DNA from 3 places in the Clostridium gelidum genome. Region 2 is predicted to be linked to each of the others. Evidence: predicted binding sites of a transcription regulator. Region 2 holds the regulator's gene; each other region holds the start of a gene.
What was found. The regulator NrdR, encoded in region 2, represses ribonucleotide reductase genes. The targets are predictions, from matches to a motif close to CACNANATNTNGTG.
Positions count from the first base shown of each region.

Region 1: nrdJ (ribonucleoside-triphosphate reductase, adenosylcobalamin-dependent) is a predicted target of NrdR. The motif match lies at 1,261-1,274, and genes of this name have one in related genera.
Region 3: psyc5s11_RS00480 (anaerobic ribonucleoside triphosphate reductase) is a predicted target of NrdR. The motif match lies at 1,889-1,902, and genes of this name have one in related genera.

Region 1 covers NZ_AP024849.1:3,216,965-3,220,257, reverse strand. Annotated here, with positions in the region: gene nrdJ (ribonucleoside-triphosphate reductase, adenosylcobalamin-dependent) at 1-1,139, opposite strand, end outside; gene psyc5s11_RS14450 (ABC transporter permease) at 1,495-2,616, opposite strand; gene psyc5s11_RS14445 (hypothetical protein) at 2,613-2,891, opposite strand; gene psyc5s11_RS14440 (RNA polymerase sigma factor) at 2,884-3,293, opposite strand, start outside.
Region 2 covers NZ_AP024849.1:4,644,463-4,647,755, reverse strand. Annotated here, with positions in the region: gene sigE (RNA polymerase sporulation sigma factor SigE) at 1-553, shown strand, start outside; gene sigG (RNA polymerase sporulation sigma factor SigG) at 636-1,409, shown strand; gene psyc5s11_RS21380 (YlmC/YmxH family sporulation protein) at 1,450-1,713, shown strand; gene nrdR (transcriptional regulator NrdR) at 1,784-2,233, shown strand; gene pgeF (peptidoglycan editing factor PgeF) at 2,559-3,272, shown strand; gene psyc5s11_RS21365 (winged helix-turn-helix domain-containing protein) at 3,265-3,293, shown strand, end outside.
Region 3 covers NZ_AP024849.1:104,802-108,094, forward strand. Annotated here, with positions in the region: gene psyc5s11_RS00465 (Mrp/NBP35 family ATP-binding protein) at 1-782, shown strand, start outside; gene psyc5s11_RS00470 (ferredoxin) at 921-1,112, shown strand; gene psyc5s11_RS00475 (hypothetical protein) at 1,325-1,531, opposite strand; gene psyc5s11_RS00480 (anaerobic ribonucleoside triphosphate reductase) at 1,919-3,293, shown strand, end outside.

The DNA of each region.
Region 1 (3,293 bases), 1.4 Mb from region 2:
AAAGAATCTTTTCTTTTTGCGGCTTCAGTTCCATTAATAAATCCTGGTTCACCATTTATTTTTATGGAATTTAATATTTCCTTTATTTTATCTAAAGATGGTGTTTCTTTATATAATACAGAATTATTACTCATTTTTCGATGAGAAACATCTTGGTTTTCTATCCAATTACCATCCACTATTTTGTAAAGCTCACTTTTTGCATTAATAACATCTTTATCATCTTCATCACAAAGAATCATCATAGCACTACGTCTAACTCCACCAGATACAACATTTTCACTTACTATAGTAGCCAAATCAAGAACGTCTATTGATTTTAAGTAGCCATCTACAAGATTATTACAAACCTTATTAATTTTTTCAAACATTCTCTTTAGAGATTTGTGGCCAGAAGCGCGTCCTCCAAATCTTTTTAGTCTTTCACCTTCAGGTCTAACATAACTATAATCAATTATTACTTTTTTAATATTAATATAATCTGGGAGCGTAATTAATTCAAAGTAAATTTCTAGTGCGCTGCACCAACCCTCTTTACTATCACCAACTTTGATTGTAGCTATAGAGGAATCTTTTGTATCTAAAGTGAGTTTTGTATCTTCCATATATTCTTTTGGCATATATTTATGAACATCTTGTGTGTATTCTCCAGTTAAAGAGATATTTCTAACTTTAGGCATATTTGATATTAGGTCTTTATCAATTCTAACTCCAACACCAGAACCAACCATAAGAAGATAAAATACATCTACAAAATCATGAAATTGCTCAATCATAGTAAAACAACAATTATAATTTGAAAGTGGATATTTCTTAACTATATCAGTTCCACCCATATAAAGAGTTCTGCCAGATGTAAAAGTTCTTAAATTAAATAAATTATCAAAAAGAAATTCAGCTTCTTTGATTTCATCTTTCATATTTATAAATAGTCCATGTTTCTTTTTAAAATCTATACCAAGTTCAAGATTATATTCAGTTGTTCTAAGAACAGTTTCAAACCAATTTTCTCTTCTTTTTTTATCATCTAAATACCTTGAATAAGTTCTTAAATAAACAAATTCACCAATATTGCTTAAGGGTGATTTAGTAATATCTCTATATTCCTTTAAAAATTCTTCTGATAATATTTTATTCATGTATATTCCTCCAAGCTTGATTTTAAGTAATTTATGAAGCTTTTAAGCTCCTTTTATTATTGCAAATTATAGTATATTTTATTAAGTGATAATTGTTATTCTATACTATTTTATAAGAAAATACAATATGTTGTGCTTATAAAAATTTATGAAACACCATATATAGATTATACCCTGTTGTATTTCCAATATACTAATAACAAAAAAATAAATATATATTATAAAATAAATTGATTATATTATTGTTAAATAGCTTTAAGATAATAGAATTATACTTAAATCAAGTATAATTAATGAGTTAGTTAAAGATCAGATAGCTTAAAGCCATCTGATCTTAATAATTAAAGTGTCAAAATTAAGTGTTTCTTTTTCTAAATCTAGTCCATATATATGAGCTTAATAAAATAATCGCAAAGGGGAGTATAGTATAAAAAATTCTATTTTCAATGATTGCAGTTTTCCACATAAGGTAGTTATCATATTCTCCAAATACATTAAACCTTATTACATATTTGGTTAATCCATATTGTCCAATTAAATTTTGTATACTGCTGAAACATAGAAATAATTGAACTATTATTGCAAAAATTGGATTATTAAAAATTGCAGATATTAGTATTCCAAAAGCAGTAGCAAAAAGTACAGTTGGACCTATCCAAGCAAAAGTGTATTTATATATAGCCATTCTATCAATTACAGAATTAGTGTCTAAAGCAAATTTTGAATATGCTAAGGTAGTATAGGTTGCGAGTATCAAGTAACATCCCATTATGCAAACACATATTCCTATATATTTAGCTAGAATATATTTTGTAAATGAAACTTTAGAGCTATATATATTTTCGTAATCTTTTTTGTTTTTTTCTCTGACAAAAATAAATGCAGATAAAAATACGGGAAAGAATCCTGCTGTAATACCCATATAGTCAGCAAAAAGCCTTCCATATGCATTAGTAAATTTATCTTTTTCCATAACATCATTATAAGCTTTCAAAGCATTTTCTGAGGATATTTCTTCATACCCAAGACCATATTTTTCGGGATTACCATAAATTGTATTGCCATTTAAATTTTTATCCAAATCTTTAAGTATATCTAAATATTCATTATATGAAACTTTTATTTCTAAATTATTTTCACTGTCAAAGATATAAATCTTATCAATAGTAGCTTTTAAATAATTTTTTTCACTATCATTTAACTTAGCATCATATCCAAATGAGAATTTATATTTTAGAACAGTACCTTTTTCATAAGCACTACCTAGCCATAAATACATATGTTTCATTTCTTTGTCTTTATCTGTTATTTTTTCATAGTTATAATGATTTTCTTTTTGTGTTGTTAATGTTAAGTCACTTTTTGTTGGAATACCAAGCTGAGAAAAAAACATTAGTAAAACTACTATAAAAAAGCCATAAAAGGTTGCATTTTTGAGCTGATATTTTATTTCCTTCCATATAATATTTAAAATCATTGTGAGATCTCCTTTGAGTAATTTTCATAATAGCAGCAAAACCCTAAAATGCAAATTCCTAAAACAAATACATAAATCATATCAAAACTCTTAGTTATTAACACAGGAATTAAGATTATACATAGAATTATACTAAAAACTAAGGTTAGTTTAATGCTTTTTTTCATATTTGTTTTTTTATACTGTTGAATTTTTTCTTCTTCGTATCTAACATGCTCAATATAATTTATTTTCCTCCGAACATTATCAATAAATTCCTTATCTTTTTCATTCACTTGTACATTCCTCCTGTTCAATTAACAATTTTAATTTTCTTCGTGCTCTAAAAACAAGTATTTTCATTTGAGCTAAATTTTTTTCCAGGATAGTTCCGGCTTCTTTATAACTAAATTCTTCATAATCTATTAAATAAATTGCAATCTTGTAATCTTCCTTTAATTTATTTATATTCTTTATAACTAAATTTTTTCTTTCATTTCTCAATATTATGTCTTCAGGAGTATCGGAGTTGCTTAAATTATATAAATTAGACTGAAGATCTTCTCTTTTGGATTTTCTGTAATAGTCAATACTTTTATTTCGTATAATGCTAAATAAATAAGTTTTAAAAGAATATTTTTCATTATATTTATCTTTATATACATACAAATAAGCAAAGCTTTCTTGAGTAATATCTT
Region 2 (3,293 bases):
AAAAACTAGAGCTACATTAATTGAGAGAAATTTAAGATTAGTTGTTTATATTGCTAGAAAATTTGAAAATACAGGTGTATATGTAGAAGATTTAATATCTGTTGGAACTATTGGGCTAATAAAAGCTGTAAATACTTTCAATCCAGAGAAAAAGATAAAACTAGCAACCTATGCATCAAGATGTATAGAAAATGAAATATTAATGTATTTAAGAAGAAACAGCAAGATAAAAGCTGAAATTTCATTTTATGAACCTCTAAATATTGATTGGGATGGAAATGAACTATTATTATCAGATATCTTGGGTACTGAAAATGATACGGTTTATAATTTAATAGAAGATGAAGTTGATAAGCAGTTATTAGTTATGGCCTTAAAAAGTTTAAATGATAGAGAAAAAGAAATAGTACGTCTTAGATTTGGATTAAATGGAACAATGGAAAAGACACAAAAAGAAGTTGCCGATATGCTTGGAATATCACAATCGTATATATCTAGATTAGAAAAAAAGATAATTAAAAGATTAAAAAAAGAAATAAGTAGAATGATTTAGCTTGTCTGCAAGTATAAAAGTATTGCCTATCGGAGATAATGTTTAATGCAATGGATTATTACTTTCGAAGGGGTTGATACTTGTGATAATTAACAAAGTAGAAATATGTGGCGTTAATACTTCAAAACTCCCTATACTTAAAGAAAAAGAAAAAAAGCAACTTTTTCTACAGATGAAGGCAGGAGACAAAAGTGCAAGAGAAACTTTTATAAAGGGAAATTTAAGATTAGTACTTAGTGTTATTAAAAGGTTTAACAATAGAGGAGAAAACATTGATGATTTATTTCAAGTTGGCTGTATAGGATTGATGAAGTCAATAGATAATTTTGATTTAGGCCAAAATGTTAAATTTTCAACTTATGCAGTTCCAATGATAATTGGAGAAATTAGAAGATATTTAAGAGATAATAATTCTATTAGAGTTAGCAGATCTCTAAGGGATATTGCGTATAAAGCTTTAATTATGAGAGAGCGGTTTATAAAAGATAATAATAAAGAACCTACTATATCGCAAATTGCAAAAGAACTTGAATTGCCAAGAGAAGATGTTGTTTTTGCGCTAGATGCAATACAAGATCCTGTATCATTATTTGAGCCAATTTATCATGATGGCGGAGATGCTATATTTGTAATGGATCAAATAAGTGACCAAAAAAATACTGATGAACATTGGCTTGAAAACATTTCCATAAAAGAGGCCATGAAGAAACTTACCGATAGAGAAAAATTAATATTAAATTTAAGATTTTTTAATGGAAGAACTCAAATGGAAGTTGCAGATGAAATTGGAATTTCACAAGCTCAAGTTTCAAGATTAGAAAAAACAGCTTTAAAGCATATGAGAAAACATGTATAGAAATAAGATATTAATAATATTATAATTATGGGGGATAATTATGGAACTCGAACTACACTCACTTAATGCTATGAGAAATATGGAAGTAATAGATATATTAACAGGAACTAAAATAGGATTTATAAAAGATTTTAAAATAAACTGTGATGATAATAAAATAATTTCATTAATATTGCCTGGAGAAATAAAGACATGGTTTGGAAAAGAAGACGAAAAAGAAATTTTGTGGAAAGATATAATTAAAATAGGAACTGATGTTATATTGGTAAACACAAAAGATGGAGAACCTGTAAACAATATATAGCCATATTTCCAAAATGTATGTATAATAACTATAGGGTTTGATACACGAAAGCTATGAGGTGAGTTAAAGTATGAAATGTCCATTTTGCGGATTTGAAGAAAGTAAGGTTGTTGATTCTAGATCAACAGATGATAACACAACAATTAGAAGAAGAAGAGAATGTTTAAAATGTTCTAAGCGTTATACTACATATGAAAAGATAGAGGATTTTCCTATTTTAGTAATAAAAAAAGACTTAACTAGAGAAAACTTTAATAAAGAAAAAATAATTAATGGCTTAATTATAGCATGCCAAAAAAGACCTATATCTAGAAAGCAAATAGAAGATCTGGCATATGATATAGAAAAAACAATTTCTAATAGTATGCTTACGGAAATTCCAACAAAGGATATAGGAGAAATGGTTATGGCTAGACTTAAAGATTTAGATGAAATATCATATGTAAGATTTGCATCTGTTTATAGACAATTTAAGGATATAAATACTTTTCTAGAAGAAATAAAAAATCTTGTGAGATAATCATATTAGTAAGGATGTTGAAAAAAATTTCAACATCCTTTTTCTTATAAGGCACATGAAGATAAATAATAAGTCCAAAGTTGCCATGGAAGGTTCTTGATTGTGCCTAATGTTATATATAAGTTAAACTTTAGTTAATAAAGATGATAAATATTAAATAAAATGTTAATATTAAATTATATATAGTAATTAGTATTTTTATAATAAATAATGTAGTAGAAGTTTTATTTAAGAAAATTATAAGAAATTTTTAGTATTACAAATTTTATGGAGGATTAGATTGAATAAATTAGATTTTAACTTATTAAAGAAAAAAGATGATTTTATGATAATAGATAATGAGAAATTTCAAATTGTATTTACAAATGCGGAGAAAGAAAGAAGTTTTAATAGAAGTACAGAAGAGGGCATAAAAGAACTTAATTCATTGAAAAAAGAGTTTAATGTTAAGGATATAATATATCTTAAGCAAATTCACAGTGATAAGATATTGAAATATACAGCAAAAGAAAAAAGTATTAAGGATGAAGAAGGTGATGCAATAATAACAAATGAAAAAGATGTTATTATTGGAGTTTTTACTGCAGACTGTGTACCGGTTATATTGATTGATGAGGAAAACCAAGTTGTGGCTGCAATTCATAGTGGCTGGAAAGGAACTTTTGAATCAATTACATTTAAAACTATTGAAAAAATGAAGCTTGAATTTAATGCAAATGAAAGTAATATTAAAGCATATATAGGTCCACATATTAAGAAATGTTGTTATGAAGTTTCAGAAGAACTAAAATTTAAGTTTATAGATAAAAAGAATACAATAAATAAAGAAGAATTATTTGATAAAAATAATCTTAACTTAGAAGCATGTATAATGGATGATTTAAAAAGAGCTGGAGTAAAAAATTCTAATATAAATAACTTGGATTTATGCACGTATTGTAGTGAGGATATTAAATTACATTCATATAGGAAGTCGCAGGGCTCTTATGGAAGAATGTTTTCTTTTATTACGTTAAGGGGGAAAAGAAAAGATGACTAAAGAAAAAGTATTAATAGTTGA
Region 3 (3,293 bases), 1.5 Mb from region 2:
AAGAAGAAAGTTTGAAATTAATATCTAGATATGGAAAGATTAAAAATGTTATAGGTGTTATAAGCGGGAAAGGTGGTGTCGGTAAATCAACAGTCACTGGGATTATGGCAACTATGTTAGCTAAAAAAGGCTATAAAGTAGGAGTTTTAGATGCAGATATTACAGGACCATCGATGCCGAGGTTTTTTGGCGTTAATAGTAAAAGAGCAACTATAATTCCGTTAGAAAATGATATGGTAAGATTTGAACCTGTAGAAACAGAAAGTGGAATAAAGGTGATTTCTATGAACCTTTTAACTGCAGTTGAAGAAGAACCCGTTATATGGAGAGGCCCTGTAATTACAGGTGTATTAAAACAAATGTTTATAGAAACTAATTGGGGAGAACTTGACTATTTACTTATAGATATGCCACCAGGTACTGGAGATATAGCTTTAACTGTAATGCAAGAGTTTCCAATTGATGAAATAGTAATAGTTTCTACACCACAAGATATGGTATCGATGATTGTTAAGAAAGTTGTTATTATGGCTCAAAAAATAGGTGTAAAAATTAAAGGTGTAGTAGAAAATATGGCGTACATAAACTGCCCAGATTGTGATAAAAGAATAAGAGTATTTAGCAGGAAATCTTCAGAGGAAAATGCCGAATATCTAGGATTGCCTCTAATAGGAGAACTTCCAATTGATATTGAATTTACAGAAGCACTAGAAGAAGGCAAAGCTGAAGAATATATTAGAGAAAATCCATTATATTCATTAATATTTGAAGGGTTATATTAAAAGTATAGGTGTTACTCGTTGTAACGATAATAATTATTTTGATATTATTTCTAAATTATGATGTTACATATACATAACTTAATATTTCTTAGGAAATAATAAGTTAGTAATTTTATATTAGAAAGGATTGATTTATTAATGAAACCAAAAGTAGATAAAGACACTTGCATAGCATGTGGATTATGTCCATCAATATGTCCAGAATGTTTTGACATGGAGGATGATGGAAAAGCAGGAGCAATAGTTGATGAAGTTCCAAATGGTTCTGAAGATTCGGCAAAAGAAGCAGAAGAAAGCTGCCCTGTAGATGCAATCGAAATAGAGGAATAGAATATAAAAATAGGATTGATGATTGCATAAAAGCAAGCATCAATCCTATTTTTTATTTCTATAGAAATTTAAAGCGTATAAATAATTTCTAATTTCTTATAAAATTGCATTCACCATGCTAACTTAACTAAGTTAATAACTGGCTTACGAGCAAGAAATCTCATCCTATTAGATCATATAAAGCACTTTGTCAGTTCATTTTATATTTACTATTATAAATGGTCAATTATATTATAAGTGTTAAACTTATAATTTTTATTATGATTAGCGCTATAGTTAGAACTGGTATTATTTAAATATACTGTATGGTGAGCAATAGGATTGCAAGGTAAATTATTAGATGATGTAGTGAAAATATCGCCATTACTATTAACAATAGTAGCATCTTTATAGGTTGAATCTAATATAAAATCTTTCATATTAAAATAACTCCTTTCTATATGTAAATATTATTTACATATAGAGATAGTAGTATACATATTAGATTATAGAAATATTTTATTGCATCATATAACATTGTAATTTCATTAGGTAAAAATAATAAAAAATAAGCATAAAATAGTGAAAAAAATAATGGACAAATAGTGGGAGTGTAGGAAAATACAATATTAATAAGCATTTATAATAAGTCAACTATATAAAAGTCTCAAAAAAGAAACAAATCGAAAGATAATGAGACATAAATAGTGATAATTAAAATCTAGGGGTTTAAAAATAAAAAATTAGAAGCATTGCTAATGAATACTTAATACAGTATAATATCATAGTAGTGACTACACTATATATTGTGTCATGGAGGGGAAAAAATGCTATATGTTGTGAAAAGGGATGGGAGAGAAGTTGAATTTAATTCAGATAAGATAGCTCAAGCAATTAAAGGATCAGCTATTGAAATCGGTTTAAATTTAAGAGAAAGTCAAGTATTAGATACTGTACAGAAAGTAATTACCTATATTGAAGATGAGTATAAAAGAACCATAACGGTAGAACAAATACAAAATTTTGTAGAGAAAGCGTTACATGATGAAGGTCATAAAGATATAGCATTCGCTTATTCAGGATATAGACAAGAAAGAACTAAAGTTAGAGAAATAAAATCAGATTTAATGAGAGCTATAAGACAAATTGGTGTTGAGACTGATAGAGATAATGCAAATGTAGGAAATAATTTCAGTTCAAAATTACTTAGAATAGCTTCTGAATCAAATAAGTGGAATACTTTGGCTATAATGCCTAAAAATTTATCTAAAGCGCATGAAACAGGAGATGTATATTATCATGATTTAGATAGTTATAATCTAACTGTAAATTGTTTGCATATACCAACCAGAGAAATGCTAGAAAATGGATTTAATACAGGATATGGAACAATTAATGCTCCTAGGAGAATAGAAACAGCTGCTGAATTATCATGTATTTTATTACAATCAACTCAAAATGATATGTTTGGAGGCCAATCTCACCCGGATTTTGACAATGATATGGCTATATTCGTAAATCCTACTAGAGAAGAAATCAGAAAAGAATTAGAAGAATTGGAAATTTCTAAAGAAAAGATAGAAGATTTAGTTGAAAAAAGAGTAAGAAAGAAAGTACAACAAGCTATGCAAGGCGTTGTTTACAATCTTAATACAATGCATTCAAGAGCTGGATCTCAAGTTCCATTTAGTTCAATTAATATTGGATTACCTGAAAGTACAGACGCTGCACTAGTATGTGAAGTTTTTCTTTTAGAATATGAAAAAGGATTAGGTAAGGGAGAGCAACCAATTTTTCCAAACATAATTTTTAGAGTTAAATGTGGAGTTAACAGAGAAGAAAATGATCCATATTTCTATCTATATAAATTAGCATGTAGAGTAGCTGCAAAAAGAATGAATCCAACATTCATGAACATTGATGCAGATTTTAATAAAGAATATTATGATAAGGGATATGTTCCAGCAACTATGGGATGTAGAACTTACCTTATGAAAAATATAAATGGTGAACCAGGTTGTAAGGGTAGAGGAAATATAGCACCTACAACTATTAATCTTCCAAGAATAGGATTGCAAGCCAAAGGTGATATAAATAAGTTTTTTGAGATATTAGATTCAAGACTAGAATTATCAAAGGATTCTTTAATCCATAGATATAGTGTGTTAATAAAATTAAGAGTTAAGGATTTGCCTTTTGTTG